One region of the Paenibacillus sp. FSL H8-0260 genome, then DNA from elsewhere that is predicted to be linked to it. Evidence: predicted binding sites of a transcription regulator. Region 1 holds the regulator's gene; each other region holds the start of a gene.
The links. The regulator Rex, encoded in region 1, represses fermentation and respiration genes when NADH is low (regulators of the CRP and FNR family bind a similar motif). The targets are predictions, from matches to a motif close to TTGTGAAATATTTCACAA.
Positions count from the first base shown of each region.

Region 1 (6,060 bases):
TTGTTTGATCTTGCTTTGCAGCATGACCCTGCGCTTCCGGAACCAAACGTTAACTTAGAGGTATGCCGCCGTCGTGGAGGGAAGCTGCATTTTGGAAATCAGCTGGTTTCCCTTTTGTAAAAGAATAACGGTTTTGGAAATTTCCATTCAAGCGATGCATCCCCTGAACCAGTGGTGTGCATCGCCTTTTTTCGCAACTTCTGTTATGCTGATTAAGAGTCTCAATTGAAAGGGAATAGAATTATAATGAAATTTGCCGTGCTTGATTTTGAAACAACAGGAACCCAATCCGTGGGTGAAATTATCCAGGTTGGCCTTGCAATTATAGAAGAAGACCGGTCCATCTCCCGGGTATATGGTTCCTATGTCAAGCCCGGAACGCCGATTCCTCCTTTTATAACAGGTCTGACGGGGATTACCGATGATGATGTTAAGGATGCGCCTGAGCTGGATGAGATGATGATGGAGCTTGTTCCGCTCTTGGATGATGTTGTGCTTGTAGGGCATAATGTCGCTTTCGACTTCCATTTTTTACAAAATGCTTTAGATCGTTGTGGTTATTTGCCATTTCAAGGGCGGATTTTGGATACGATTGATTTTCTGAAAATTTGCTTTCCTTCGCTCACATCTTATCAACTAAGCTCTGTCAGTGCTCATTTTGGAGTGACACATGATCATCCGCATCAGGCAGATAGTGATGCACTTGCGACTGCTTTAGTGCTGTTGAAATGTCTTGAGGAGCTCTACGAGCTGCCGCTGCTTACGATCCAGAGACTCTGTGAGCTGTTTACCGAAGAGGATAGTGATCTGGGCTGGTACTTTGATGGTCTGCTGCGAGAGCGGGAAGCGGAGACGCTACAGCCCGAAGGTGATCTGACTTTCTATCGTCAATTAGCGCTTGCAGTAGGAGATTGGACGGAGTTAGCGCCACCTAGAGATGAGCATGCTGAGAATCCGCTAGCGAATTTATCTTTTACTGATTATATGGACGAAGTAACCAAACGACTTAAAGACACATTACCGCAGTATGAAAGCCGGGAAGCTCAGGATATTATGATCAATGAGGTGATGACGGCACTTGCCGAAGACAAACACCTACTGATCGAAGCGGGCACAGGAACCGGTAAATCGCTCGGTTATTTGTTGCCTGCCATTTATCAAAGCGTTCGCACCAATGAAAAAGTCATGGTCAGCACTCATACCATTAATCTGCAGGACCAATTGCGCGAGCGGGATATCCCTTTGTTAACGCAGGTAGTTCCTTTTCCGTTTAAAGCTGCTATTTTTAAGGGAAGAGGGCATTATTTGTGTCTGCGTAAGTTTGAGCATAAAATTAATAAAAAGGACTTTATAAGCCCAAGGGAAGATGCGCTTACTGCCGCTCAGATGATTGTATGGCTCACTCAAAGTGAATCAGGGGATGATGAAGAGCTGAATTTAAGCGGCCGGGGCGGTGATTTCTGGGAGACGGTGGCAAGCGATACCGATTCCTGTCTGGGCCGTTCTTGTCCTTGGTTCCGCAAATGTTATTATCATAGGGCCAAGCATGAAGCTGGGATTGCTGACGTGGTTATTACGAACCACTCCAAGCTATTCGCAGATGTTAAGGCTGGGCACCAGCTGCTTCCGGCTTACGAGCATCTTGTCATTGATGAAGCACATCATTTAGAAGATGTGGCTGGTAAACATCTTGGCATGCATATGAAGCATTTCACTGTGGCACACACATTATCGCGGCTGTATAAAGATAGCCGAAACGGACAGCTTCCTGCTCTGCGCCAGATATTACAGTCGTCAGGCAGTGAAGAGGCTTCAGAATGGAGCGGAGTCATCGATCGGATCTACCCGGATCTGCTTACCGTCAAAGAAACCTGGGATGCACTCAGCGACAAGCTGTTCAGCCTTTTGCCGGAACGCAGTGATGCAGGGGCAGGGGAAGCGGGACAACTGGTTATGCGTTTGATTCCCGCCCGTAAGCCGAAGGATTGGGATGAATTGGTTGCACTAGAGAACACTATGAATCTGACGTTAAGCGACATCATCCGTAAGGGTGATAAAATGCTTAACGAGATGCGCGACCAGGAAAGCCAATCCTCAGCAGACAGTCTTGTTACTGATATTAGCGGTTTATTTAAGGATTTGGCTTCCATCCGTGAGCAAGTAAGATTCTTTATGGGGCTGAATGACGATAATGTAGTATATTGGCTGGAGGCAAATGGGAATTACCGCAGCAAATCACTGCAGATGTATGCTGTCCCTGTGGATGTTAGCAGCCAGCTTAAAGAGTTGTTCTTCGATAAGAAAAAAAGCATCGTGCTTACCTCGGCGACGCTGTCTGTAGATAAATCTTTTCAATTTATGATTGATAATCTCGGACTTAACGAAGCTGCGGAAGAAGGACGTCTAATGACCTCACTTCTTCCTTCTCCCTTTAAGTATCGCGAGCAGGCACTGTTAGTTATACCGCGTGATTTTCCTAGTGTGAAGGGCAGTGTGGGCGATGCTCGATTTGTCGATACACTCGTACAGTCATTATCGGAAGCTGCTAAAACAACACGTGGGCGGATGCTGGTTCTGTTTACTTCTTATAAAATGCTGCGTCAGGTATATGATCCGCTTAAAGAGGCTTTAGCCTCACAAGAGATTACGGTGCTTGGTCAAGGCGTGGAAGGTGGCAGCCGGAGCAAGCTGATCCGCCGCTTTCAGGACAGTGCAGCATCCGTATTGCTGGGGACGAGCAGCTTCTGGGAAGGTGTAGATATTCCAGGTGAAGCACTGACTTGCCTGGCCATCGTGAGACTTCCGTTTCAACCGCCGAATCACCCGTTGGCGGAAGCGAAGTCGGAGTTATTACAGGCCCAGAAGAAGAATCCGTTCATGAAATTATCTGTTCCTCAAGCGGTTATTCGTTTTAAGCAGGGATTCGGAAGACTGGTTCGCACGGCGCAGGATCGCGGAATAGTTATTGTTTATGATACAAGGGTTATTGAATCTCATTACGGGAAGTATTTCCTTTATTCATTGCCTGGTCCCAAAATGGAGCATATGCTTACTGATCAAATGGTCCCTCGCATAGCGGAATGGCTAGAGGATGGCGGCGCTTCTTAAAACGCTCGTCTTCAGTTTAGCTCCTCCTTATCCTTAAGGGCGGTGTGTTACAGTACCGTCCTTAATAAGGAGAGGTAGACGTTTGAATATGGATTTTCACAAGAACATTACTATTTTTAGGAGGAAAAATATGAAATCGGATAAAATATCAGAAGCCGTTGTTCGCAGACTGCCTGTGTACTTGCGTTTTTTGAATGATCTCCAGAATCGCGAAATATTAACAGTTTCCTCTCAGGAACTTGGACAAAAGCTTGATCTTAATCCCGCACAGATTCGTAAGGATTTAGCATATTTTGGTGACTTCGGCAGAAAAGGTATCGGCTATGATGTAACGTATCTTATTGAGAAAATCCGTCATATCCTGAAGCTGGATCAACAGCTTAATGTAGCTTTAGTTGGAGCAGGTAATCTCGGACATGCCTTGTCTAATTACAATGCATATCTTAAAGATACTATGAAAATCACGGCTATATTTGATTCGTACGCTCCTAAGGTTGGACGTAAGATCAACTCCCTTACTGTGCAACCGATGGATGAACTAGGCAGCACGATTCGTGAGCAAGGTATTCGCATTGCCATTATTACCGTACCTGATTCAGAAGCTCAAAATGTAGCAGATATTCTCATTTCTTCTGGGATTGAAGCGATTTTGAACTTTGCCCCTGTGATTCTGAAGACACCACCGAATATCCGGGTGCATGCAGCTGATTTTACAACTGATCTGCAAAGTCTTGCTTATTACTTGCGGGATGGAAAGGAAGAAAGCGAACATGAACAACAATAAAACGATAATTAAGGGCGGGTATTTTCTGACTCCGGGAACGGATGAGCCGGTTCTGAGTGGATATATGACTATTGAAGATGATTTAATCACTTACATAGGAAAAGAAGAGCCTCAGATGGAAGCTGGAGTGCAAGTGGTTGATGGCAGCCGTCTGCTGTTCATGCCTGGACTTGTAAACACACATGGTCATGCGGCGATGTCTTTGCTGCGTGGATATGGAGATGATTTAGCGCTACAAGTGTGGCTTCAGGAGAAGATGTGGCCAATGGAGGAAAAGTTCACCGGTGATGATGTATACTGGGGAACCTCCTTATCTGTATTGGAAATGCTGAAGGGTGGAACTACGACCTTCCTCGATATGTATGATCATATGGACCGAGTAGCCGAGGTAGCTGAGTTATCAGGTATCCGTTCCGTATTGATGCGTGGTGTGATCGGGTTATGTCCAGAGGATGTACAGAATCACAAGCTTGCGGAAGCGATTTCTTTTGCCCGTAACTGGCATGGAAAGGCTGAAGGCAGAATTACTACTATGATCTCGCCGCACGCCCCTTATACTTGCCCTCCGGACTTCCTGGTTAAGTTCGTGCAGGCAGCGCATGATCTGGATTTACCGATGCATACGCATATGTCCGAAACGAAACGTGAAGTGGAACAAAATGTGGCGGATTACGGGTTGCGTCCTGTAGCTCACTTAGAGAAGCTTGGCATGTTCACACGTCCCTCGATAGTTGCACATGGTGTTCATTTAAATGATGAAGAGATTGAGATCTTGGCTCGCCATAATGTGGGTGTATCTCATAATCCGGGCAGTAATTTGAAGTTGGCTAGCGGAGTGGCTCGGGTTACTGATCTTCTAAAAGCTGGTGTGAAGGTGTCTCTTGGCACGGATGGCGCGGCAAGCAACAATAACTTGGATATGTTTGAAGAGATGCGGCTTGCAGCTCTCATTCATAAGGGTGTCAGCGGTGATCCAACGGCTGTTCCAGCTCCAGAGGCTCTGCGTATGGCTACAGAATATGGCGCGCAGTCCATCTTTTTAAATAATGTAGGCAGACTTGCTGTAGGGATGAAAGCAGATTTCATTGCTATTGATATCGATCAGCCGCATTTGCTGCCACACACAGATCTGTTGTCTCATGCGGTTTACTCTGCTAGCGCTAAGGATGTTGAGCATGTGTGGGTGAATGGTAAACAGGTCATCAAGCATGGACAATGCTTAACCCTGGATGAGGAAGCTATCCGGCGTAAAGCGCAAGAAGCCTTCGAAGGTTTATTGAAGCGTTAAGTCTGGAGAATAACGAATAAATAATAGGCTGCGACTTTTTGCTTTTAGCAAAAGTTGCGGCCTTTTGTGTATTTTTAAGGCTGGGAAACCTAGAAAATTATGAAATTTTGGATAAACACGCGGGTGTGTTATATAATCAAAAAAGATATATTACTAGAAAGGGAGCTGTACCTTGAAGAAAAGGAAAAAATGGATCCTCCTGGGGTCAGTTCTGATTCTGCTCCTGGGGTTTGGACTTATCCAGTTCTATGCCTATATTATGAAAGATCAATGGAACGAGCGTGATATCGCTAAGGATGTTGCCAAAACCAGAGCGGGTCTAACAGAGGTAACCAAAGCACAAAAATCGGTTTGGGATGAAAATGCAGTGTACTGGGTATTAACAGGGAAAAATGAAGCCGGGACTGCTCTTATGGTCTGGGTCCGCTTTACGGTAGATGGAAAATTTGCTGAAGGCGACGACGCAGTGTTTGCTGAGGAACTAAGTAAAGGAACCTCGGAAGCCCAAATACGCGGCATTATCAAAGCTGATCTTCCGGACATAACGATTGAACGCTTGCTGCCGGGAGTATATAACGGAGAGTATGCTTGGCAGCTTTTTTATAAACAGAGCGGTCGGTATTATTATCAATTTTATCGCTTTTCGGATGGGTCCCGAATGGGCGAAGGTTACAGTTTACCTAAAAGTTAAGCTGAACATAAGGAAATTAAGGGTGTCATAGTAAACAAGCGAACTTATAATAAGTTCGCTTGTTTACATTTATTTGATGTACAAAAGTGATATACTAAGTGATATACTGAATGGGTGGTTATCATCGAATATTCTCTTAAATTCACATACGAAAATAGGCCGATTGATTAAAAATCAAGGCCGGTTTTG
Region 1 covers NZ_CP150298.1:4,689,303-4,695,362, reverse strand. Annotated here, with positions in the region: gene MHI51_RS20905 (M48 family metallopeptidase) at 1-120, shown strand, start outside; gene dinG (ATP-dependent DNA helicase DinG) at 247-3,108, shown strand; gene MHI51_RS20895 (redox-sensing transcriptional repressor Rex) at 3,239-3,892, shown strand; gene MHI51_RS20890 (amidohydrolase) at 3,879-5,180, shown strand; gene MHI51_RS20885 (DUF5590 domain-containing protein) at 5,353-5,871, shown strand.

Region 2 (6,060 bases), 1.8 Mb from region 1:
TGCCTGCCGAGTTCTAGTAGACTACGCCCTGCTTGAAATGGAGCTGCAGCGGGTAGAAATTCGCTGCGCAACCGCCAACGTAACTAGCCGGGCAATTCCTGAACGGCTTGGTTTTGTGCTCGAAGGTGTGATCAGACAGGCAGAAAAGCTGCCCGATGGCTACGTGAATCACGCCGTATATGGTTTATTGCGTAGTGAGTGGCAGCTGCTCGGCTAAGTTACAAGCAAAGCAAAGTTAAACAAACACGCAAGCAAAAAAAAACCTGGCTGGCATACGCCTCCAGGTTTTTTTTTGAGCAGACCAAGATTAGATCTCTGGCATACCCAGTTGTTTTCGAAACTTGTTCCGTACTACGGCTGAGAGAGCTTCCAGCTCCACAAGCTCTGCCAGAGCAGCCTTCTCTTGCAGCCCAACCTGCATTAAATACAGTACATGCGCCACGGACGCATTGCTGTCTCCGTTTTCTTTTTTGACAATTGCATCACCGGTTGAAATCTTTCCTTCACGAAGTACACGCAAGTAAAATCCGCTATACCTTGTATCCAGAACTTGAGCCGGTAGATCTGCGGGTCCATGCTTTTGTGAGATTTTGAAGCAAGGGTATCGTGGTTGGCTAACCTGAAGCAAAGTGGTTCCTATTTCATATACATCGCCAATACATACCTCTGTCTCCAGCAGACCTGTGATGGTGATATTTTCTCCAAAAGCCGAGTACTCCAGTTTCTTTCCCAGCTGCTGTTCCCAATAAGGATAGTGCTCAATGGGATAGGCGCATACCGCCTTGTCAGGACCTCCATGATGTTTAAGATCTGCCTGGCCATCTCCAACAAATCCATTGGTATGTAGCTGAACTGGTCCTTCTACAGGTGTTTTATAAATTCCGGTCTCCAAAGGTTTTCCCCGATAATCCACCGTCACCGGCCGACCGACATTAAGCGAGATGATCTCCATATTCATTTCCTCCTGTCAGCATGCAGCTCATAAATATCTCATCTACATAACGGCCGCCAAGATAAAACTCCTCCCGCAGACGCCCCTCTTCCACAAAACCGCATTCCCGGTAAAAAGAAATCGCTGATTCATTGCAGGATAATACACGCAGGCGAAGCTTACGAATAGCATGCGCCGCAGCATGTCCCTTAATGGCTTCCATGAGCTGCCGGCCGATGCCTAAACGTTGATAGTTCGGATGAACAGCAATATTAACCTCGCACACATGCCGGTTGCTCTCCATTCTACTAGGGCAGCCAAACCCGACATATCCACATAGCTTGTCATCTTGCAGCGCGACGAGCTGTGAGCCCGGGGGAGCATTCAGTAAGAAATCTTCTTGTGAGCGCCACAACATAGGTCCCGGGCTAGTGTCCTCTGTCCAAATCAGATGGTCCAGATCAATCAGTTCTCGCACGTCTTTAATCTCTGAGGGTCTAATAGTTAACCTTGCCTTGTTGATTTGTTTCATAAGATGTACACCCCTTGCCTTGCACCTCTATAGAATTCACAGCAGATGTTGGAATCCACTGTGTATAGTTATCCTACGGACCGCTCTAACGAATGGCCTTTACGATTGACTAAAGCATGGATGACGAAAAACCCTACCGACAGCAGCGCCATCGCACAGGCCAGCCAGGCTGTTGGTGCCAAACCACCGCTATCATACAGTCTGCCCATGAAGTAAGGGCCAATGACTCTCCCGACTGCACCAATCCCTCCGCTTAGTCCCAAATAAAACGGTGCGCTGCGCCCCGCATGATCCGAGATAAAGGATGGCATCGCTGGAGAAATCAGCATTTCTCCCAGTGTAGCAAGCACCATTCCAAGCACTAAGCCAGGATAATTAGGCATCCACAAAAGAAACGCATAGCCACCCAAATAAAACAGGGCACTTGCAGTCATTTGCGCCGTTGAGGTAGACGCGAACCAGCGCTTAATCATTGTTACCAATGGCTGAGCTGCAAAAATCAAAATACCGTTCAGTGTCCAGAGAAAACCATAAGTTTTCTTAGGCCAGCCCTCTGAAATAATGAACGGAGATACCCCTGTATTCCAGATAGAGTTACCGAGAAGCAGGAACAAAGAACCGATCCCCATATAAAGATAAATACGAGTATGCCCCATTAGCTTCCACGTGGATTGTTTCTCTGGTTCATTCTTCTGATGCCCCATTACCTCATGCGCAGGTTCTCCACCGATTTTCTTCAGATATATAAAAAAGAAACCCGCAAATACCGCCGAGGTTACACCATTCATTACAAAGCTTAGCATATAGGAAATATCGGCCAAAAAACCACTTAATGCCGTCCCCAGTGCTACACCAATATTATTGGCGACATAAATAACATTAAACAGCTCACCACGCTGCTTCGTGAAACGAAAGCCGATAAATGCCTGAATGGCAGGTAATGATAAGGAATTAAATAATCCCACTAGTCCCATTGCAACCATAAATAACGTCCAGTTGTTACTAGCTGCCGGCAAGGTGAACAGTGCCAAAGCATTCATGGCGAGCGCTCCGACAATCAGCCGGTTCACGCCTACCTTATGATAGAGTGAGCCCCCGAGTAGTTGACCCACGATCCCACCAACCGATTGAATAAGAATCACCAGTCCAGCATCTGACATGCTGCGTCCAAGCTCATCAAATACATACATCGTAACGAGCGGCCACATCAGCGCACTACCTGTTGCGTTAATTAGGCTGGCAATGAGAAATATTTTCACTTCTTTTGGATATGCCTGTAAAAACTTCATAAGTAGTGTACATCCCCTGTTATATATGTGTCATTAATTCATCCAGTATCATCCCAAAACAGGGCTATGAGCAAGCATACACATTGACGTTTTATCGTGATAAAGTGCGCATGAAATCTAGAGGATAAAACGCACATATCGCATGAAATATCCCGTCTCCCTTGGGGTTCACGTCCGCAGTCCTCTCTAGTTCTAATATCTATTCTTATTTTAAAGCCGTGGCTGTCGTCCGTAAAGCAAACTAAACAAGAAGAAACTGATTCGCTTTTAGAAAGACGGGGTAATAGAGCCTAGAAACACTCCCCCTTCAAAATTCGCCGTGATCCGATTTCGTTCCCCCGAGCGCGGATATATCACGGCGGATTTTTTTTGTGTCTACATAACAAAAAGCACCCCTAAAACATTAACGCCACCAATAAGGCAGACCTTGAATGTTCTATGGAGTGCTCTATAAGACGAGCTTAAGCGTGTTTCTTGACACTGCTGCCGGACATGCTATCTACGGATTGAATAGCCGTAGGTGCTTTACGCAAGTATGCCATCCAATAGGCAGCTGCGACAAATATTGCCCCACCCGTTAGATTGCCGAGCCAGACGGGAACAAAGTTAGTGAAGTATTGCCCCCATGAATAATAACCTTCAAAAATAGCTGCTGGAATTAGGAACATGTTAGCTACAACGTGCTGGAATCCGATCGCAACAAAGGCCATCGTTGGAAACCAAATACCAAGGATTTTGCCGCTGAAGTTATCTGCTCCATAGGAGAGCCATACGGCCAGCGCAACGAGCCAGTTACAGCCGATACCCGAAACAAATGCCGGAAAGAATTCTGCATCGATTTTATGACCAGCCATATCCACCAATTTTTCTAAATACACACCCTCTGAAGTTAAACCCACCACATGACCGAAGAAATAAGCTACAAATAATGCCCCTGCCAGATTACTAATCGTAATGAGCAAAAGATTCTTCACAACTTCCCAGAAAGAAATCTTCTTAGCCATAAAAGCGAGCGGCACGGCCATCATATTCCCTGTCAGCAGTTCTCCACCTGCAAGGAGTACCATGATCAGCCCAACGGGGAAGACTGCGGCTCCGATAAAGTTAGCAATGGAACCCCATTCCTGTGGTGCGCCAGCAATGACGCGAATATCTAATAAAAACCCGAGCGCAATAAACGCTCCTCCCAAAAAGCCCAGAATAAGTACGGTACTTAGCGGATTATGAGCTTTTTTTATGCCGTTCTCTACAGTTACTTCGGCAATTTGCTGCGGTTTGCTATAAGCCATGGTTCCTATCCCCTTCATCTATTTACTTCAAATTTGTTCCTTTATGACCATTGTAGCGTGTCGTAAAACACATTAACGTGATAATTATCACTTTGAGAAAACTAAGTGAAAGTTTTCACTGACATGTCAAATTTACTGCGACCTGTGCACAAATAGAAGTTTGTGTATGACCGGCTAAGCCAGCATATCTTGTTTCGTTGGATTACATTTGAGCGTACGCAGCAGCTATCGGACTCAATTGACTCTAATCGTAACTTTCGAGCACATTTGGCCCACAACCGGACATCGGACTCAGATGACCCTATTCGTAGCTTTCGAGCACATTTGGCTTGCTATCGGACCCCATTGTCGCTATTGGCACGAAAAACACTCTATTTGTACCTCATTCTATGTAATAGCTGCATTGGAGTCCGAAACCAGACTCAAAAAGTGATTAATTGCTAAATAGCGGCTTCTGAGTCCGAAAGCTTCTGCGGAGGGTGAAAACTCAGCACAATCGGACTCAGTTGACCCTATTCGTAGCTTTCGAGCACATTTGGCTTGCTATCGGACCCCATTGTCGCTATTGGCACGAAAAACACACTAGTTGCACCTCATTCTATGTAATAGCTGCACTGGAGCCCGAAACCACGCTCAAACGGCGATTATTTGCTAAATAGCGGCTTCTGAGTCCGAAAGCTTCTGCGGAGGGTGAAAACTCAGCACAATCGGACTCAGTTGACCCTATTCGTAGCTTTCGAGCACATTTGGCTTGCTATCGGACCCCATAGTCGCTATTGGCACCAAAAACACACTAGTTGCACCTCATTCTATGCAATAGCTGCACTGGAGTCCGAAACCACGCTCAAAAGGCGATTATTTGCTAATTAACGGCTTCTGAGTCCGAAAGCTTCTGCGGAGGGTGAAAACTCAGCACAATCGGACTCAGTTGACCCTATTCGTAACTTTCGAGCATATTTGGCTCGCTATCGGACCCCATAGTCGCTATTGGCACCAAAAACACACTAGTTGCACCTCATTCTATGTAATAGCTGCACCGGTGTCCGAAACCACGCTCAAAAGGCGATTATTTGCTAATTAGCGGCTTCTGAGTCCGAAAGCTTCTGCGGGGGGCGATGACTCAGCACGATCGGACTCAGTTGACCTTATTCGTAACTTTCGAGCACATTTGACTTGCTACCATCACCGAAGCCATTGGATTGCACCTACCCATGCAGCTAATCATTATGCACCTAACAAAAAAAAGCAGTGATCCTCCCGTAACAGATGGATCACTGCTTCTCTAGCTTTACAAGGCTGTCTAATTCTTCGATAAATCACTCAGAAACAAACGTTTCTTTTTAAACCGTTACAGCCTCTTTGCTTGGTACTGTTGTCGGCAGCGCTTGAAGACCTACTGTATTCAGGAAGTTCCAAGGTTTGTTGTAATGCGGTTGGAAGAAGAAATCGATAAAGGCTAGTTGGTCGATTGTCATATGATTTTGAATACATACAGACACTGTGTTGATCGATTGCGTCAGATCCATCTTGGACATAATTTGAGCCCCGAGAATACGGCGTGTGGCGCGATCAAACACTACTTTTAACTGAACCTGCTCAAAGGTGGGCATAAATTCTGGACGGTAGTTATCAATAATCATGGCGGTTTCTACGTCCATTCCTTCAGCCTTAGCTCCTTCTTCAGTAAGCCCTGTTGCAGCGATATTGTCTTCATAAATCTTAATGCCCGAAGTTCCTTGTGTACCCATATAAGGAATGGTCTCTGTTACCAAGTTGCGCGCAACTAAGGTTCCCATCCGTACGGCATTGGTTGCCAGTGGGATATAGGCGTGTTTGCCTGTAGGGTTGTAATGAATCGCACAGCTGTCGCCAGCGGCATATACATCCGGGCAGCTAGTCTGCATATAGTTATTGACTACAATGGCACCATTGGGCAGCATATCGACTTGACCTTTTAAGAGTTCAGTATTAGGACGGAAACCAATGCAGAGAATGACCAGATCTGTCTCATGCTCACCT
Region 2 covers NZ_CP150298.1:6,482,615-6,488,674, forward strand. Annotated here, with positions in the region: gene MHI51_RS28845 (GNAT family N-acetyltransferase) at 1-217, shown strand, start outside; gene MHI51_RS28850 (MOSC domain-containing protein) at 308-952, opposite strand; gene MHI51_RS28855 (GNAT family N-acetyltransferase) at 933-1,463, opposite strand; gene MHI51_RS28860 (MFS transporter) at 1,532-2,752, opposite strand; gene MHI51_RS28865 (formate/nitrite transporter family protein) at 3,214-4,041, opposite strand; gene MHI51_RS28870 (FAD-dependent oxidoreductase) at 5,382-6,060, opposite strand, start outside.
Region 2: a site for Rex is predicted at 4,145-4,162, ahead of MHI51_RS28865 (formate/nitrite transporter family protein). Genes of this name have one in related genera too.

Region 3 (6,060 bases), 2.3 Mb from region 1:
CTGTTGGCGCACGTATTCCTAAGGGCGTATTGCTTGTAGGTCCTCCGGGAACAGGTAAAACATTGCTTGCCCGTGCGGTAGCAGGTGAAGCTGGCGTTCCTTTCTTTAGTATTTCCGGTTCTGACTTTGTGGAAATGTTCGTGGGTGTCGGTGCTTCTCGGGTACGTGATTTGTTCGAGAATGCTAAGAAGAATGCTCCATGTATTATCTTCATTGATGAAATTGATGCTGTGGGTCGTCAGCGTGGCGCCGGTCTTGGTGGCGGACATGACGAGCGTGAACAGACGCTTAACCAATTGCTGGTTGAGATGGATGGATTCGGTGGTAACGAAGGCATTATTATTGTAGCGGCGACTAACCGCGCTGATATACTTGATCCGGCATTGCTTCGTCCAGGACGTTTTGACCGTCAAATTACGGTTGACCGTCCTGATGTGAAAGGCCGTGAAGCTGTACTTAAGGTTCACGCTCGTAACAAACCGCTTACGAAAGATGTAAGACTGGATGTTGTTGCTAAACGCACAACCGGATTCACAGGTGCTGATCTGGAGAATCTGCTGAATGAGGCAGCTTTGCTAGCTGCACGTCGTAACCGTAAAGATATTTCCATGATTGAAGTGGATGAAGCTATTGACCGTGTTATCGTAGGTACTGAGAAACGCAGCCGTGTGATCAGTGACCGCGAGAAACGTATTGTAGCTTATCATGAAGCAGGCCATACTATTGCAGGTTACTTCCTTGAGCACGCCGATATGGTGCATAAAGTTACTATTATCCCACGCGGACGTGCAGGCGGATATGTTATTATGCTTCCGAAGGAAGATCGGATGATCGTTACCAAGCAGGAGCTTTTGGATAAGGTTACTGGATTACTTGGTGGACGTGTTGCTGAAGAATTGTTTATTGGTGAGATCGGTACGGGTGCATACAGTGACTTCCAACAGGCTACGCGCATCGTGCGTGCCATGATTATGGAGTACGGTATGAGCGATAAGCTTGGACCTATGCAGTTCGGATCTTCTCAAGGTCAAGTATTCTTGGGTCGTGATATTGGGCATGAACAGAATTACAGTGACTCCATTGCTTATGAGATTGATCAGGAAATGCAGAACTTTATTACTTCGAGTTACGAACGTTGTAAAGATCTGTTGATCAAACACTCCAAAGAAATGCACTTGATTGCCAATACATTACTTGAGAAAGAAACACTTGAGCTTGATCAGATCACACAACTGATTGAACAAGGATTCCTTTCCGAGGATGGTAAACCAGAGGGTGGCGAAGGTGTTGCCCATGAAGTTGGCGAGCCTGTCATCGACAATATCGGTGATGTGCGAGTTCGCATTCAAGGCAAGCCTGAGGATGAACAGTCCACACTTCCTGACCTGTCGAAGGATATCCCGAATAACCCTGATTCTGAGGGTAATGACGGTTCCGGTGATGACAACAAAGGTGGGGGCACTAGCCTTACCTAATTGGGTCCACCATTCATATGATGTAAATTTATCCGGAGAACGTAACTGTTCTCCGGATTTTTTATTTTAAATTTTAAGGGATTCTATGCCTTAAAGCCTGTCCAGTTACATTGACAGAGGCTGGAACGTTGTGTACATTAGTGATTAATATTACTTACTATTTATATCAGCATGTTCATTTTTTCACCATGATGGCGCATGCCATTTGATAACATCATGTCGGCGAAAAGCCGCGAGGATTTAAGGGGGAGAACAATCGGTGGAAGCTCTGGCGCTTGAGCGCAAGCAGGAACAGAATCGAGAACTTCGTATACGTCTTGAACAGCTTAAAAAGGAACGAAACGCAATCATTTTAGCTCATTATTATCAACGTGATGAAATTCAGGAGGTTGCCGATTTCCGGGGCGACTCTTTTTTACTCGCTCAGAAGGCTGCAGAGACAGATGCAGAAGTTATTGTATTCTGCGGTGTTCATTTCATGGGGGAAAGTGCAAAAATTCTAGCCCCGAACAAAACCGTCCTTATTCCTGATGAACGTGCAGGCTGTCCAATGGCAGATATGGTCAATGTAGACGGTTTGCGTAAGCTAAAAGCTCAACATCCAAATGCTAAAGTAGTCACTTATATCAACTCGTCCGCCGAGATTAAAGCAGAAACCGATATTTGTTGTACCTCTGCTAATGCTGTGAAAGTAATCGAATCCCTTGACGCCGAAGAGATTATTTGGGTCCCAGATAAGAATCTTGGTCAATATGTACAAGATCAGACGGGCAAGAAGCTGATTATTTGGGAAGGCTATTGCAACACTCACGACATGTTGACCGTCAAAGATGTAGTAGAAATGAGAGCAAAATATCCAGATGCGGAATTTGTAGTTCATCCAGAGTGTCGTCCTGAAGTAGTCGCCATGGGTGACTATGTAGGCAGCACTACATCAATTCTGGAGTATTGCCGGAAATCGGATCGTAAGCAATTTATCGTTGGAACGGAAGATGGTACCGGATATCAGCTTCGTAAGGATAGTCCAGATAAAGAATTCCATTTTGCTACCAAATTTCTTGTTTGTCCTAATATGAAAGTTAATAATCTAAAAAAACTGGTGAAATGCCTGGAGACGATGAAGCCACAAATCTATGTACCGCCTGCTGTCGCCGACAAAGCCAGAACATCCCTAGAGCGCATGCTACAAGTCCGGTAGCATGCGCTACTCTTTCGTTGAAACAGGTGAAAAGCGGTCATGATTCCACAATATTTGGTTGATTTTGATCTTCGGGATATTCCTACGGTAAAGACAGATTGTATTGTTATTGGTTCAGGGATTGCCGGGTTATTCACAGCTATTAAAGCCAGTGAAGATCGGCGTGTCATAATGATCACAAAGAAATCAGTAATGGAAAGTAATACTCGCTATGCACAGGGGGGGATCGCAGCTGTTATAGCTGAGGATGATTCCCCTGCTTACCACCGGCAGGATACCTTAATGGCCGGAGCAGGTCTTTGCTCCTCAACAGCTGTCGATGCACTTGTTAATGAAGGGCCGGAAGGCGTTCATGAGTTAATTCGCTTAGGAACTCTGTTTGATAAGGAAGATGGGGTACTGGCTTTGACTCAGGAAGGTGCACACAGCCACCGCCGTATTTTGCATGCTAATGGGGATGCTACAGGTTATGAGATTGTTCGTGCATTGGCGGAACAGGTAGCCGAACATGAGAATATTGAGGTCTGGGATGATCATTATGTTATCGATCTCATCACTGAAGGTGGAGAATGTGTAGGCGCATTATTGCAACGGCCCGGTGGTGGAAGGTTGTTCCTGCAAGGGGATGCGACCATTTTGTGCTCTGGTGGAGCAGGACAATTATATCGATACACTACCAACCCAGAAGTAGCTACAGGAGATGGTGTAGCGATCGCCTATCGCGCTGGGGCTCATATACGAGATATGGAATTTATTCAATTTCATCCTACAGCACTTAGTTACCCGGGAGCTCCTAGATTTTTAATCTCCGAAGCTGTGCGTGGGGAAGGAGCAGTCTTGCGCAATATTAATGGAGAACGGTTCATGGAACGTTATCATGACCTGCTTGAGCTAGCTCCGCGGGATATTGTAGCACGAGCTATTGTAAGTGAAATGGAACATACTAAATCAACGTTCGTTTATTTGGATATTACACATGAATCTCCAGAGATGGTGAAGCATCGGTTTCCCACAATATATGAGACATGTATGGGCTATGGACTGGATATTACAAGTGATTGGATTCCAGTGGCTCCCGCTGCGCATTATATGATGGGGGGGATTAAGACCGATCTGAATGGAGAGAGCACCATCCCACGTCTGTTTGCTTGCGGAGAGGTTTCCTCCACAGGCCTGCATGGCGCTAACCGTTTAGCTAGTAATTCATTATCTGAGGCCATTGTATTCGGACAGCGTATTATTGATCGGATTCATGAGCTTTCCCCGCTGGACCGTGATGTATTATCGGTTAAGAGTAACGAGGGACGTGTAGATTCGCCAACTCAAGCTATTGTGGAACGTCGTTTGAAGCTACAGAAGGTAATGGTTCGATATGCCGGACTACGTCGTAACGAAGAGATGTTACTTAAAGGACTAGATGAATTAAAACGACAGCTGCCAATCTTTGGATCAGCATTGTCCAAACGTGAGGAATATGAATTTGCTAATATGCTGACCTGCTGTTTGCTTGTGACAGAGTCTGCTCTGGCACGGGAAGAGAGCCGTGGGGCGCATTACCGTGAGGATTATCCGCAGCGGGATGATGATCAGTGGCGTAAGCACCTGCTTCAAATTCGCGAACTGGGAATAGTGGAGGAATTAAGCGATGATGTTTAATGGTTACAATGAAGAGCTAGTACAATCCATCAAGGCCTGGTTGCGGGAAGATGTTGGTTCCGGAGATGTAACCACGCAGATGACGATTCCAGTGGGCCATGAGTCCAAAGGGATTATTCATGCCAAGGAAGACGGTATAATTTGTGGCATTCCAATTGCAGAGCTGGTTTTTGAAATTGTGGATCCGGCGCTTAGTTTTACAGCACTTGTCGAGGAAGGTCAAGCTGTAACCAAAGGGACTGTAATTATTGAGGTTGAGGGCAGCACACATGCGATTCTAACAGGTGAGCGGCTTGCGCTTAACTTGATGCAGCGTCTTTCGGGTGTGGCATCACGAACAGCTTCTTTCGTGCAGGTGTTGGAGGGATTACCAACTCGTCTAGTGGACACACGTAAGACAACACCAGGTCACCGGATGCTGGAGAAATATGCTGTTCGTATTGGTGGAGGCTTTAATCACCGTTTTGGGTTATATGATGCAGTTATGATCAAGGATAATCATATCAAAGGCGCAGGTGGTATTCGGCAGGCTGTAGGTCGTGCCCGGAAGAACATCCCGCATACGATGAGCATCGAAGTGGAGACCGAGAATTTAGAGCAAGTCGAAGAGGCGCTGGCAGCAGGTGCTGATATTATAATGCTCGATAACATGTCTAACGATATGATGAAGCAAGCCGTGGCTAGGATTAAATCGAAAGCTCCGCATGTTAAGACAGAGGCTTCTGGCAATGTATCGTTAGAAACCTTACGCGGGATTGCTGAAACGGGTGTGGATGTGATTTCTGTCGGGCGCCTTACGTACTCCTTCTCCAGTCTGGATATCAGTCTAGACCTTAATGCCAAGAAGGAAGGGCCTTTGTCATGATGCTTGCTGTCGATATCGGTAATACCAATATTGTTCTCGGTGTATATAGAAAACGCGAATTGCTGCATCATTTTCGGCTAAGCACTGCGCGTCAATCGACCGTGGATGAATATGGAGTAATGATACACAATCTTTTTCACATGTCAGGTATATCTGTCAAAGACGTTGAAGGTGTAATTATATCTTCGGTTGTTCCGCCACTAGTTAAGACTATTGAGGATATGTGTATTAAATATATAGGGAAAGACCCATTGATTGTTGGACCAGGGATTAAGACGGGGCTTAACTTACGTTATGAGAATCCGCGTGAAATTGGCGCAGACCGGATTGTTAATGCAGTTGCTGCGATTGAACAATACAAATGTCCACTTGTCGTTGTTGATTTTGGTACGGCTACGACTTTTGACTGCATAGATGCAGGTGCTAATTATCTTGGTGGGGCGATTGTCCCCGGTCTAGGCATTTCAACGGAGGCATTATACCAGCGGGCATCTAAGCTGCCGCGAATTGAATTGGAGAAGCCTAAAAAGGTCATCGGGCGTAATACGGTGCACGCGATGCAGGCCGGGATTATTTTTGGCTATGCGGGTCAGGTTGAGGGCATTGTTAAACGAATTAAAGTCGAGATGAACGCTCCCGAACTGAAGGTTATTTCGACCGGAGGCCTCGCCTCCCTAATTGCGGGTGAAACGGACTGTATCGATGAAGTAAATCCTATGTTAACGCTAGAAGGATTAAGAATTATTTACGATCGTAACCAATAAAGATAAAGAAGCCTAAAAGGCGAAGAGATAGGAGGGCTATGCACCCAATGGAAAAAAAGAAGGATCGACTAATCCGCGGCACGGCTCTTAATGGTAAAGTGA
Region 3 covers NZ_CP150298.1:73,148-79,207, forward strand. Annotated here, with positions in the region: gene ftsH (ATP-dependent zinc metalloprotease FtsH) at 1-1,475, shown strand, start outside; gene nadA (quinolinate synthase NadA) at 1,735-2,673, shown strand; gene nadB (L-aspartate oxidase) at 2,713-4,329, shown strand; gene nadC (carboxylating nicotinate-nucleotide diphosphorylase) at 4,319-5,194, shown strand; gene MHI51_RS00360 (type III pantothenate kinase) at 5,191-5,958, shown strand; gene hslO (Hsp33 family molecular chaperone HslO) at 6,006-6,060, shown strand, end outside.
Region 3: a site for Rex is predicted at 1,647-1,664, ahead of nadA (quinolinate synthase NadA). Genes of this name have one in related genera too.

Region 4 (6,060 bases), 3.0 Mb from region 1:
TAAATTTCACTGCAGCTATACCTTGTATCAGACTCTCGATGGCCTTGATATGTCCATAGTTTTGCTTCAGCGGATTATACATCTTGTAACGGTTGCTCACTGACCATTGTTGATCCGTTCGCCCACCTTTAATTTCTCCATTGTAGTTTTTCGTCTCAATGACAAATAAGCAATACGGGGAAATAATGATATGATCAATCTGGGTGTAACCTGTTCGAGACTTGGGATTAAGAAGCATTAGATCGCTTAATGATTTACACTCCTTAGGTAGCTGGTCAAGTTGGATATTGATTTTATGCTCACCTAACTCTCCAATTCGTGTGGAAGCAACCTTCGGTTTCGACTTGGGAGTTTGTGCCTTACGCACTGCCTGTGGTGGCTTAGTGTCGGATTTTTTAAAGAGAGACAATAGCGCTTTAAACATATCAAAACCTCATCTGATATAGATTTACAATATGTATGGTTATTCGACAATATGGGAAGTTATCCCTTTATTCATATCATGAATGGAGGTCTGCCCTCTTTTTGGATGAACAGCATCTAAAAAAACAAAAATTCCAAACATATATACAAAAAAAGACTATCGCATGGACAGTCCGAAAATAAAGTATGCGTTTATCCTCTTCGGTTCCGATCCCTATGTGCTTTTCCGGCAGCAACAGGACATGTCTTAGTCCGTGAGAACTGAAGGGGCAGTAAGGGCATGTTCAAGCTGCATGCCATCCTTTAGTCCTTGTAGATATAGACGTTCATAAAGAACGGCTTGCTTCAATTGAAGCTTATCCTCCCAGTACTCAAACTCTGGTATACCTGCAATGTCCATGGAGTCAAACAACGCTTGAAAAGCTTTGCGCTCTTCTTCAAAAACATCCCTAGGCTCGGATTGATGTTCAATCTGTGCGGTCACCTCATCCAATCGACCTTGAATCGTCTGTAAAAACCATGCAGGAAAGCTCAACATATCCCCTCCAAGATAGAAACTCAAACGAAATGACACTGCATGTCCGTTTTTTTCTTGGTACATCCGATTAATCAGTTCGTCCACCTTACGACTCTGGGCCTGAACCGCTTCATTGCTGCTTAACGGAATTCCCTGCTCCAGTGATTGCTGTCCGAGTTCATTCAGCTTGCGCTTTTCCTCCTCATATTTGCACATCAGATGTTGCATTGCACCCCCACCTTCCGGGAAAAGCTATATCTGTAGACGATGTATGGAAATTTTAATGCGTTTATCGGTTTATTTCATTTTAATTCGATATTCGCATTAAAACAATACTTACCTCGCATACAATTTGGTTAAATTGTGAGGTGACACCAAAATGAGGCATCGCAAAGAGCCCCCGGGTGACAAAAATATCATTGGAACCCGAGTTGTAGCTATTCGAAAAGCTAAGCGAATGAAGCAAAAGGATTTCCTTGCCAGGTTGCAAACCTTCGGTTTAGACATCAGTCCAACCAGTTTATCGCGCTTGGAAGGTCAATATAGACTTGTGCAGGATTATGAGGTGGTTGCCATTGCGAAAGCGCTGGATGTTTCTGTTGGGGAGTTGTTGGGGGAAGGTTAGTGAAGTGATAGTGGGAGATAACTCTCTGTTTTTGGAATAGATCGTTATTTTCATTTAAATAGATACTACATAGATCTGCAAATTTTTTATGCAGAATCCCTGAAGGGATTTATTATTCAGATTTAGACACGTACCTACGTCGTCCAATAAAATGGAGGCCTGAGGCAATATCTGACCCCCAGCTTTTTATCCTACGGTCCGCTTTCAGGTAACATTCATCATGCTATGTATGTAGACATCAAATAATACATAGCTATAACAACGATATACCAACCTATGGCACGGAATTCATTCCATAGATTCAGATTAAAAGACGATCAGTGACCTGCCCTTTGCAGAAACTGATCGTCTCTCTTGTCTTACAGTCCTTCTTCTCCGTACAAAAAAACCGAGAAAGGCACTTTATTTAAAAGTGTCTATTTCTCGGTTATAGTTTATTCATCCGTTACGTTAACTAGCTAGATTGCCCTTCCATCGCTCTAATGGATTCATCCACCTTTACCATCATGGAACATTCGACTCTTTTGCGGAAGACGTCACAGCTGAAGTCATAGGTTCCGACCAGGGAACCCGTCGCGTGCAGCGCATTGGCAGGACAACCGCCGCTGCAGTAGAGCTTCGCCCAGCAGTCCTTGCATTCCGGCTTCGAGTAGCAGTTGCTCTCTTTAAATTGACATTGCAACCCAGGTTGTGTGATGCCATCCCAGAGGTTTCCCATGCTGTACTCTTCATCCCCGACGAACTGGTGGCAAGGAAAAAGCTCTCCCCCGGGGGTGACAGCAAGATATTCTGTTCCTGAACCACAGCCAGTGATTCTCTTCTGGATGCAGGGTCCTTCCGAGAGGTCAAGCATGTAATGATAAAAGGTAAACCCCTTGCCTTCTTCGCCGCGCCCAATCATTTCTTTTGCGAGAATTTCGTACTGGTTATATATCTCCGGAAGGTCCTCCTCGGTAAGTGCATAGGGTTCCCTTGGATCACAGATGACCGGTTCCATCGAGATTTTGTCAAAACCAAGATCTGCGATATGAAATATATCATTGGTGAAATCGACATTGTTACGAGTGTAAGTTCCCCGTACATAGTACTCTTGGTCTCCGCGCTTACGAACGAATTCCTGAAACTTCGGAAGAATATGATCGTAGCTGCCTTTTCCGTTTACCGTTTGGCGAAGACGGTCATGAACCTCTTTTCTTCCATCCAGGCTTAATACGACATTGTACATTTCCTGATTTAAAAACTCGGTGACCTCATCGTTCAGCAGCATCCCGTTCGTCGTGAAGGTGAAGCGGAACTTCTTTTTGTATTCTTGTTCTTTGCTTCTTGCATAAGCTACGATCTGTTTAACCACTTTCCAAGCCAAGAGCGGTTCCCCGCCGAAAAAGTCGATGTCAAGATTACGATGATGACCCGAATTTTCAAGCAGGTAATCGATAGCTTTTTGTCCAACCTCATAGCTCATGATTGCTCGATCTCCGTTGTATTTCCCCTGGCTAGCGAAGCAATAGTCGCATGACAAATTACAGGTATGCGCAACATTGAGGCAGAGTGCCTTAACATAAGTTTTCCGTTTTTTTAAATCGAGCGAGAGGTTCTCATACTCATCTTTTGTAAAGAGCTGTCCATCATTTATAAGCTCCTCGATATCCGCGATGGTTTCTCGAATGTCGCTCTCGGAAATGCTGGAATCATCTTTATATTTATCCAACAGCGTTGTCACGATTTTGTCGACAGAAGTTTTCTCATAAAGCGCTATAATTTCATATGCTAGGTCATCAACAACATGCACCGAGCCACTATAGGTATCGAGCACGATATTGTATCCGTTTAGTTTATATTGATGAATCATACTTACTAATCAAGCTCCTTTTGCACACAAGTAGAAACGGCTTCGCCATCCTTTAGGGATAGTATCCATTTCTTAAAAATAGCCGCCCATCAGCAGAGCAATGGGCGGTAAAATTCCGAATCCTATCTGTTCATTGCATTTTCACACTTCTGGTTTGCAACGCCGCAGGAAGTTTTACAAGCGGACTGGCAAGAGGTCTGGCATGCGCCGCATCCGCCGTGTTTTGCGGTATCCATCAGTTTGCGGGTGCTCAGTGTTACGATTCTTTTCACGATAAATAACTCCTTCTGTAATTTCTTGTGATCACTTTCACTTAATTTCCATGGAACATCGTAGCAACATCACGCAGGCACGTCTATGATGCCTGTCACCTAGCAGAGCAGAGAGGGGTTAAACATAAGCATCAACACTAATTTTCGTGCAGTCTTTCATGCTTGTGATCGTAGGATGCCGTAGTGGGAACCAGAGTCAGAGCAATGCTAAAAAAGTGAAACAAAAAAGAGACGGCAATGATGCCATCTCTTTAACAACATTTTTTCTCATACTTGTCCGTAAAGTCCAATAAATATAAGGATCTCATAGCACTGTATCCTTCCTTACCAGTAGAGCGACACTCTCCACATACGTGGGTGGACAATGTGAACAAGCTTATATGAGGAGCCCTAAGACACTTCCGGACAGTTTATCTGCTCTTGACGCCTTAGTTCATAAAAATATTGCACAATTGGATGCTTTAACTTCATCTTCTCGCTCATGTTTAAAATACGCTTTTTTCCAACTCGTCTGTCCACTAAAGCTAGAATATTCAATAAGATATCGTCGCTTTCTAAGCTCTCCTCTATGGAAATAGATAAATGCTTAGTAGCTATAACAATAAAGTTCGATTTACTTAATGATGTCTGAGCTGACAAAAGCTCCTTTGCAAGTTCTGATATTTTTCTGCTTCTTGCAATGACTATTAGCCGATCCTCCGGGATGATCCCCTTACTATCTTTTCTAACCGCTTCAATTTCTTCATGGTTGATAGGAATTTGAAGATCTGAACCGAGCATAGCATCTATGGCGTGCTGCAGAGGGACGAGAATGGCCCTCCTATCCATAACCGAACGGATGCTTTTTGTACTCTAAGGGGCTTGAGCCGACTCTATTTTTGAACACACGACTAAAATAGTACTGGCTCTTATACCCTACCTTCACGGCCAGATCCCCGATTTTGATATTCGGCATTACGTCATCCAGAATCTCCTTCGCCTTCGATATCCGAAGCTCAGTGACATAGTCAAGGAATGAAGCACCGATTTCTTGCTTCATACGCTTGCTAAGATAGGTTTGGTTGATATGAAATAGTGCTGCTACTCGAGTAATAGACAGCTCCGGATCCTGATAATGACTGTCAATATACTCGGTCACTTTTTGGATAAGCACTGTTCCATCCCCTGTATACCCGGGAAGCTCCCGCTCCTTATCCACCCTGCCTTCATGTGAATGCAAAGGATATTTTACCTGAAGATGCTCATCGATCCGATGAAGCAGCTTGTTCAGATCACTCTTCGGCACAGGTTTCAATACATAATCGAATGCTTGCAGTTGCACGGCTTGACGCGCATATTCAAAGTTATCGTACCCGCTGATGATGACAACCAGAACCGACGGGCAGCGTTCGCGCAATATATTCATCAGATCGAGCCCATTCATATTCGGCATGTTGATGTCCACAAGACATACATGTGGTAGGGCTTCCTCCACCATATTCAATGCTTCGTTTGCACTTTTCGCTTCTCCTGCAACCTCAAAAAGATACGGACTCTCCTCAATGTATTGTCGCAAGCCTTTGCGAATGATCGTTTCATCATCGACGATGACAATCTTCCACATCTTCATTCCACTCCCCGTCCAAAGGTATTCGAATGACCATAACGGTAATGCCATCTTCGCTCTTCACTGCAAGGCCATATGGCACTCCGTAAGCTAGTCGAATGCGATGGTTTACACTGTATAGCCCAAAGCCTGTGGCAGAACGATCATATGTATCATCAAGAAGGGCTTGATTTATCTGCACAAGCTTCTCTTCCGGAATCATAACCCCATTATTTTCAACCTTAATGACCAAATAATCGGCCTGTTTATATGCTGTAATCGAAATTTTGCACTTTTGATCCCCAAGTGGCTTAATCCCGTGATAAATCGCATTTTCCACCAAAGGCTGCAGTATGAAGCGAACGACTTGGCACTGAGCAAGCTTTTCATCATATCGAAGCTCGTAGTCCAGAATCTCCTCATATCGCACACCTTGAATATGAAGATAACTCTCGACATGGTACAACTCCTGATCAAGCAGAATGTAGGGACTGCCTGTGCCAAGCCCTAATCGGAAATACGCGCTAAGCGCTTCCACCATCTCCACCACATTGTCTGCTCCATGTTCCGTTGCCATCCACTGGATCGTATCCAATGTGTTGTATAAAAAGTGCGGCTTGATCTGCTCATGAATCAGTCTGAGTTCCATCTCCTTTCGGTCCTGCTCCACAGCGTATAATTGAACAAGCATGTCATTGAAGCTTCGTCCAAGATCGCCGATCTCATCCGAGCGCGTAACATCTGCTCGTATGGTTTGGTTGCCGTTCTGCACATTTTCCATTACCTGGC
Region 4 covers NZ_CP150298.1:856,496-862,555, reverse strand. Annotated here, with positions in the region: gene MHI51_RS03740 (nuclease-related domain-containing protein) at 1-424, opposite strand, end outside; gene MHI51_RS03735 (hypothetical protein) at 671-1,168, opposite strand; gene MHI51_RS03730 (helix-turn-helix domain-containing protein) at 1,320-1,565, shown strand; gene scfB (thioether cross-link-forming SCIFF peptide maturase) at 2,020-3,414, opposite strand; gene scfA (six-cysteine ranthipeptide SCIFF) at 3,537-3,686, opposite strand; partial or broken gene MHI51_RS03715 (hypothetical protein) at 4,077-4,451, opposite strand; gene MHI51_RS03710 (response regulator) at 4,507-5,289, opposite strand; gene MHI51_RS03705 (histidine kinase) at 5,264-6,060, opposite strand, start outside.
Region 4: a site for Rex is predicted at 3,712-3,729, ahead of scfA (six-cysteine ranthipeptide SCIFF). Genes of this name have one in related genera too.